Regions from separate parts of the Sinanaerobacter sp. ZZT-01 genome, predicted to be linked through region 2. Evidence: riboswitches for the same ligand, from Rfam matches in the RefSeq annotation. Region 2 holds a riboswitch; the other holds the start of a gene.
What was found. Region 2 has a riboswitch for cyclic di-GMP ahead of U5921_RS02400 (sigma-70 family RNA polymerase sigma factor). Riboswitches for the same ligand answer to the same signal wherever they lie in the genome.

Region 1 (4,124 bases), 440 kb from region 2:
ACCGAAATAGGAGACATGAATGATGGAGCGGAATAACAGGTGGAATTACACTCTGGAGAGAAGAAGGATGCAGATCTCAAACCTTTTTTGGGGTATTGTGTTGATTGAGTTTCTTACCGAGTTATCTGTTTTTTCTGTTTTAAAAATGCGATATGCTTTTAGCGAAAGTGTTAATGAATTCCAATATTTAAGGCAGTATGTTTTTACTCCCTCATTCATTAATCTTGTATCTGTTTTTTTCTCATCTGTCTTTCAACATTCGAAAAATAGGACTACGGATCAAAAGAATGATGCGGTTTTATTTACTGGAATCGTAATGTGTTTTGTCATCACCTATTTTCACGATACCGTATTTATTGTGTATGCAATCTATGTCATACCGATTATGGTGACAATATTATTTGGTGAATCGAAAAAGACGAGAATCGTCTTTTTCAGCAGTATGTTTTTTTCTTCTGTTAACTGGCTGCGTTCCTTTATTCATATAGGAGGGGCATTGGAACTTTTTTTTATTAATTTAACTGCATTTTATGCTGTTTTGCTTGCAGCCTATCTGATCTGCCAAGTTTTGATTTCCTACAATAAAGAAAATTTGATTTATTTAAAATCCGGTCATCGGCTGCAAGAGAGCCTGCGAGAACAGGTTAAGCAGGATCCTCTTACCGGTCTTTATAATCAAAATACATTTTTTTCATATATTGAAACAGTATTAAATGAGGATACACCTAAGGGAAAAGCGACAACACTTGCTATTATGGATTTGGATGATTTTAAAAAGATTAACGATACGTATGGACACTCTACCGGAAATGAGGTCTTAACAAGCCTATCTAAAATGCTTCGTATCTTTTTTTCAGAGGAGAATGAATTTACATCACGTTATGGAGGTGAGGAGTTTGCAATTTTATTTCGAGAGACAACGAAAGAAACGGCAGCAGAAAAAATTGATTATTTTCGCAAAGAGTTTTCAAGATTATCTTTTTCTTCGATGAATAATGAGAATGTTACTTTTAGCGTCGGTGTTGCCCAATCGAATTTTTTAAGGGACAGTCCTGATGATTTGTTCGACCGTGCAGATAATGCATTATATCAAGCAAAAGCACTGGGAAAAGACAGAACGATTGTTTTTACATAGAATTAACAAATTTTACATAGAATAGAAATTAATTTTGGAAAAATCCCATTTAATTTGTAATAATTTAGAATATATTGACAAAATAGATCGAATATGATATATTATTTTACAAATAAAATATTTGTCAAGAATTTCTCGACAAAGGCAAAACTGTTGAAAAGCAGTGACGCAAAGCTATAGGGTCTAAGAGCATACGCTTATGACAGCCAGTTTCCGAAAGAAAATTTTTATCAAAGTATGGGTTGCAATTTGGTAAGGATTGGAGCTTTTTTTTGTTTCATTAAAAATTATTTATTAAATATTGACAATAGGAAATGTAGGAATGCCTATTGTAATAAAGTAGCGAAAAATGTAAAATAATATTAATAAATAATTAACAAAAAGTCATTTTTGTAGAAATATTGGTAAATTTTATGATTTATTGTAGAAGGATGGTGGATGATTTGGCATTTTTGAATACTTTGAATATTAATGGTTCTGCTTTGACTGCTCAGCGACTGCGGTTGAGCATCATTTCAGAAAACTTGACGAATCGAGATACGACAAGAACAGAATCAGGAGGTCCTTATAGAAGAAAGACGGTAGCGTTTGAAGCAATTGAAAAAGGGGATTTTAAATCTTTGATGAACCGAGCACTGGGAAAGCAGCCGGCATCAGGAAATGGTGTGGGTGGTGTGCGTGTGAGCGAGATTATTGAAGATGAGTCACCTTTTAAAACCGTTTACGATCCAACACATCCGGATGCAGATGAGAGAGGTTATGTAAATTTACCAAATGTAAATATTTTACAAGAAACAATAGACGCAATGAGCGCTTCACGTTCTTACGAAGCGAATGTCACGGCAATCAATGCCGTTAAGTTAATGGCATCAAAAGCCTTAGAGGTTGGTAAATAAACATTCGCTATAGTAATAGATGAAATGTGATACGAAAAAGCGAATGGAGGAGAAAAATGTTTATTACACCGATGCAACCGCTAAATGGAATGGGGAAAATGCCAGAACTGGAAACAGAGAAAGAAGCGGTGTCTGGCGGCACCCCATTTAAATCAATTTTTGAAAATGCAATTAATAATGTAAGAGAAACAGAAGATCAAGTAGCTAGAGACACCGAAGCTTTGGCGTTGGGGGATGTGGATGACCTGCATACCTTAGGGATTAATTCTACAAAAGCCTACCTTTCCGGAAGGCTGTTAGTAGAGATGCGAAATAAAGCGCTGGATGCCTATTCGGAGTTGATGCGCATTAACTTATAAAAATTAGAAGAACGAATGAGGAATGGCTTTTGCGTGATAAATTTGATAAAATAATAGAACAGATAAAAGAGATTAATAGTAAATTGAGCAATAGAAACCGTTATATTATCATAGGAAGTGCTGTTGCGATTTTTGTGTTCGCAATAATCTGTACGATATTGTTGAATTCAAAGCCATATGACACGATGTTTACCGGAGTGAATCAGCAGGAAGCGTCGGAGATTGTAACGGCTTTACAGGAATTAGATGTCACTGCAAAATATGATAAAAATGGTAATGTTTCTGTACCTAAAAAGCAAGTAGATGAATTAAGAGCGAAGCTGGTTATGGAAGGGTATCCGAAGAGCGGGTTGACCTATAACACATTTTCATCAAACGTGGATATGATGGCAACGGATTTTGAAAAAAATACATATAAAATTTATGAACTCCAAGACCGTTTGGCATCTACAATTCGTTTATTTGACGGTGTAAGTGATGCAGTAGTAACAATTGCGGTCGGTCAGGATCAAAAATATGTTTTGGAAAAAGAAAAAGTAGAGCCGAGTGCGAGCGTAGTGATTATAACAAAAGGTGATACTTTAGATAGTGAACAGGTACAAGGCATTCAAAGATTAGTTGCAAGAAGTATTCCGGACATGCAGCCGGAGCAAGTTCTTATTACGGATAGCACGGGAAGAGATCTGACTTCTATGTACGATCTTTCGCAAACAGGTTCTTCCAAACTGAAATTAGCTTTAGAACGGGATATGGAAAATACGATACAGAACAAAGTTCTGCATAATTTAACCCTTATTTTCGATGAGGACTCGGTTCGTGTAACGGCAAAATGCACGATGGACGTAGATAAAAAAATAAAAGAAATCATCACTTATCTGCCAAGTACAGATGATCAAAAGGGGATTATTTCAAAAGAGGATAACGACGTTGAAATCATCGGAGAAGGTACGGCATCTGCCGGTGTTGTTGGAACGGACAGCAATGCACAGGTTCCGGTTTATCCGAATATCACAACTGACGGAAATGAGATTTATTACAAGGACAACAAGTCTTTTGACTATTTGGTAAGCAAGGTAAAGGAGCAGATTCAAAGCGATTCTGGAGTTGTATCAGATTTAACCGTAGCAGTTGTTATCAATACAAAGCAGCTAAGCAAAACGGAATTGGCAGAGATTAAACGGTTAGTTGCTACGACTGCAGGAATCGACACGGAGATGGCAGATGAAAAGGTCGCTGTCTTTAGAGCAAGCGTTACAGAGGATACTGTGCCTGCAAGTGGCTTGCTCAGCACGTTGGGAAAAAGCAAGGTTGTGCCGATTGCAATTGGAATTCTAGTATTCCTTTTGATTGCAGGACTGATTGCATTCTTTATTCTAAGGCGGATTAAAGCGAAAAAAGAAGCAGAAGGAGTTGCTTTGGAAGAAGGAACTAATGAAAATAATGATATAGATGAATTGATTAAGCTGGATGAATTGAAACAATCGAGAGAGCAGGAATTAAAAGGTGAGATTCGGGAATTTGCGGATAAGAACCCGGAAATATCAGCACAGCTTATCAAAACTTGGCTAAAGGGAGGCGATGGAAATGCCGACTGAGTTGACGCCGGGGCAGAAGGCAGCTGCCGTAATCATTGCTTTAGGAGCAGAAAAGGCATCAAAAATTTATAAGCACTTGAGTGAGGATGAATTGGAAATGCTGACCGTTGAAGTTGCAAGACTTCGTAACTTATCCTCT
Region 2 (4,124 bases):
CGCCGCATGGTCTCTAAAATGAGATATTTTGCTTGTTCTTCATTTTGGTTCTACGCTTCTATTTGACACTACTTCCCGAAGCTAGGGCGGCAACAGCAACGACCTGCCGGTTAAGCGGGCCTCATAGGAATTTCACCTCTCCCAGGATCTCTGCGAGCCGTCCCCATTGCGATGTCTGTGGCTGGGCGGAAGTAGCGTTAGCACTGTCCATTTCATTGCGATACAGCTCACCACAAGCTGTTTTATGACCGGGCGTTCTCGCTCGTCACCTTCGATGCCATCGGTTCGACGGACGGATAAGGCGGTATATATACCACCTTATCCAATCCGCAGGCAGTTTTGGCGCGCCCGTCAAGGTCGCTGCCGCTTTTCACACGGCTGGACAGATCATGTATTGATGCTGCCGGATATGAAATTTTCAAGGAGCAAAAGGGAAAATAGAAAAACCCCCTCACTTACTTCCACGCCCAGTAAGGGGGTTTAGAACCAAAAACTTTTAAATTTTCATTATTTTTTTAATCTTGTCCAGAATTTTATGTTTTCGCTTGTTAACTCCTTTCTGCGAAATCCCAATTTGCTTCGCATAGGCTTCTTCGCTTTTTCCATTGAAAAACAGTTCTGTGATCAGTTCCTGTTCTTCTGGCGTGAGTAGTTTCAGGCTGGATAACATTTTTTCAATCAATACGGCCTTGATGGCGGCATCCTCCACGCTTTCTTCCTCTGATGCAAACTGTCGATTTTCATCAGTCAAACGCTCATAGGAATCCTCTCTGCTGGGAATCCATGTGGCAGATAGCCGAGTATAATCTATCTGATAGCGCTCCACTTTCAGATCGTACTGTTGGTATTCCATCTTACGGTCGCTTTTTTCAAGCACTTCAATGATCGATTCACTTACATCCGGATATTTTGCCCGGTAATTAATTCTCCTTTTATGTATAGCCATAGGCTTGTCCTCCATTTCATGATGTTTAAAATCAATGAATGAAGAACAAGCGGCGGGGAGCGGCAGTGTGGTTTTATCTTACTTACATTTAAGGTATCAGTTCGGTATCTGATTTTTGGAAAATTCCGTCGTTGTATCTGTTTTCTTGTCGAAAGAAAAAAGTCAGTACGTTGCTGTAAGCAAAATACTGACTTTATAGGTTTCCGGATATGAAATTGTGTGAATATCGGGTGCTGTGTCCGGAAAGAGTTGTCATGAGTTTGACCTCCCGAAACAAAAGGGACATGGGGTCATACAGTGTCCTCCTTTATTATGGAGAGCGGCAAAAGCCCTGTATCCCGATACACCAATATTCCGTCAAAAGCCGATAAAATGAGCAAGAGCCTGCCCAATAAAGAGGGCAGGCTCCTGCGCGGTTTTTGGCAGCCAGGCTATCATAGTACTTGAAAGCACCTTAGACCCTGTGGCTTTGCGCCCCCATCTTTCAATGGGTTTGCCCTAAATTGTATTCAAGTTATTTTTATCTCAATGCTTTCCAATGAGGCCTTTCATCGTAAGTAGTTCAGCACATAAAACAGAGCCCCCAGCTGCACCACGTAAGGTGTTATGGGAAAGTCCAACGAATTTCCAGTCGTATATACTATCTGGGCGGATTCTTCCAACGCTTATTCCCATACCATTTTCGTAGTTTACATCTAAATTAATTTGCGGTCGATTCTCGTCATAGAGGTATTGAATAAACTGTTTTGGTGCGCTGGGCAAATTCATGAGTTGCGGCTCACCCTTGAATTCCAAGAGCTTATTAATTAATTGCTCCTTTGTTGGTTTATTGCGAAATTTAAGAAATACTGCAGCAGTATGTCCATACAAAACAGGAACGCGAATACACTGACAAGTAATTCTCGGCTCCCTTGCTGGCACAATTAATCCGTTTTCAATACCGCCCCATATCCGCAAAGGCTCTTGTTCGCTTTTTTCTTCTTCACCTGGGATAAACGGATTTATATTCTCAATCATTTCAGGCCACGTATTAAAATTTTTACCCGCCCCGGAAATTGCCTGATATGTCGTCACCACCGCTTCAAATGGTTCAAATTCTCTCCATGCTGTTAATACAGGGGTATAACTTTGAATAGAGCAATTTGGTTTTACAACAATAAATCCCCGCTGTGTGCCTAGTCGCTCTCTCTGTTTTATAATTAATTCACAATGATGCGGATTAACTTCCGGTAAAATCATCGGCACATCTGCCGTCCATCTATGAGCGCTGTTATTAGAAACAACAGGTGTTTCATGTTTTGCATATTCTTCTTCAATTACTTTAATTTCTTCCTTTGGCATACTAACAGCACTGAACACAAAATCCACCTGATTGGAAATACAATCTATATCATAAATATTATAGATATTCATAGATTTTAACCGCTCCGATAGAGGTGTGTCCATGCTCCAACGTCCTCTCAAAGCTTCCTGATACGTTTTTCCAGCAGATCGTTCACTGGCAGCTAGCGCAGAAATTTCAAACCATGGATGATTAGAAAGCAAAGATACAAATCTTTGTCCCACGGTACCAGTAGCACCTAATATACCAACTCGTATTTTATCAGCCATAATAGTTCCCTCCTATAAACGCATTAACACATTATTAATTTTTATGAAATGAAAATAGTTTATACAATTACATTTATAATAAATTCTAATAATTCTATTTAAGTCCTCTTTTGATGCATATGGCGGTTGCCATTTCCCGTACTTTGGAATAATTGCTATTACAGGATTCTATAATAGAGGACTTATATTTTTTATCAAAATAATTATTCATATAGTTTAGTACGTTTACTTGCCACTTCCATAACTCATCTGGAGTAAGGTAAAAAAATTTGGGTTGAATTTTCTCTTTGTAGGTTTTCTCATCCATTTTTAAAATGTTTTCTGCAGTTAAAATGTCTGACAGCGCTTCTAATTGAGGAAAATTCTCTTTTCCTATCCATTTTCCACGATTCATCGGGCATACATCTTGACAAACATCGCAGCCGTAAATCCACTCCCCAAATTGTGTGGCTAAAGACTCTTTTAAAAGATCTCTTCCTCCAAAGGTCGTTAAAAAAGAAACACATTTCAATGGATTCATCATATACGCTCCGCACAGCGATTCGGTAGGACAAGCCTTAATACAGCGGTCACAGTTATTGGGGCAAGGTGAAAGTTTCTGCTCTTCAACCAGTTTCATTTCATAGTCAGTCAAAAATGCTTCGATACTAATATACGAGCCAGATTCGGTGTAGAAAAAATTATTTCTCCTGATAATACCAAGTCCGGCCTGCATAGCTGCCCAGCGCAGCCCAACTAAACCGAACTTTCGGTTGGTGGAAGTTCTCATTCCAAGATTTCTTATATATTGCTCCAATTCCACACTATTTTGATATTCTTTTGTATTTTCATCAATGCGGGTATCTAATAAATACTTTTTTGCAATATTCCCACTCATTGATTCTGGAACATGATATTTCGAATATGGTACCGTCAAGACCACAACAGATTTAGCCCAAGGAAACTCCTCTTTAAATTTTACAAGGCGCTGCTGCCCTTGATAGAAGGGCTGTGACTCCGGTATCTTTTGTGTTCGCTCATTTAATTTGTTTTCATATTCAGACATCATACCAACGGGAATAATGCCGCATTTTTCATAACCAAGCTTAAGAGCCTTTTGGCGTATTAACTGTGCTATCTCCATCCTAGATTCATACCTTCCTTGACCGCTGTCTCACCCATTAAACAAATCGATGGTATCTTCGAAGCATTACCTCATTTGCTATAACGCAATGTCTCCTGTTTTTATAAAAATAATGAAATGGCACAATATACTAACAATAAGGCCATAATTGCATTGATAGCTTTTCGATATTTGTTAAATAAGTTTTCAAAAACCGCACCAAAAACAGCCCAGCAAAGACAGCCAGAGGTGCCAATCACTGCAAGCAGTAATGCAAACATCCCAATTGTAGCTATATCGTGGTAATGTGGCAAAACGTATGAAGACATTGCAGTAATTCCATACAGAATGATTTTTATATTAACAAATTGGAGGAGCATTCCCGATAAAAAAGAATTAGCATGTGTTATGCCGTTACTTTTATGTGGCTTGTCCCTCCATACTGTCCACGCTAAATAAAGAATG

Region 1: linked by a shared signal. The riboswitch ahead of flgC (flagellar basal body rod protein FlgC) and the one ahead of U5921_RS02400 (sigma-70 family RNA polymerase sigma factor) in region 2 are both predicted to bind cyclic di-GMP.

What each region holds. Positions count from the first base shown of each region.
Region 1 is NZ_CP141728.1:62,338-66,461, reverse strand. It holds gene U5921_RS00365 (lytic transglycosylase domain-containing protein) at 1-36, shown strand, start outside; gene U5921_RS00360 (GGDEF domain-containing protein) at 68-1,135, shown strand; cyclic di-GMP riboswitch class I at 1,269-1,353, shown strand; gene flgC (flagellar basal body rod protein FlgC) at 1,579-2,031, shown strand; gene fliE (flagellar hook-basal body complex protein FliE) at 2,088-2,390, shown strand; gene fliF (flagellar basal-body MS-ring/collar protein FliF) at 2,420-3,985, shown strand; partial or broken gene fliG (flagellar motor switch protein FliG) at 3,975-4,124, shown strand, end outside.
Region 2 is NZ_CP141728.1:499,249-503,372, forward strand. It holds gene U5921_RS02400 (sigma-70 family RNA polymerase sigma factor) at 497-946, opposite strand; cyclic di-GMP riboswitch class I at 1,365-1,454, opposite strand; gene asd (aspartate-semialdehyde dehydrogenase) at 1,472-2,557, opposite strand; gene U5921_RS02410 (epoxyqueuosine reductase) at 2,652-3,680, opposite strand; gene U5921_RS02415 (LysE family transporter) at 3,782-4,124, opposite strand, start outside.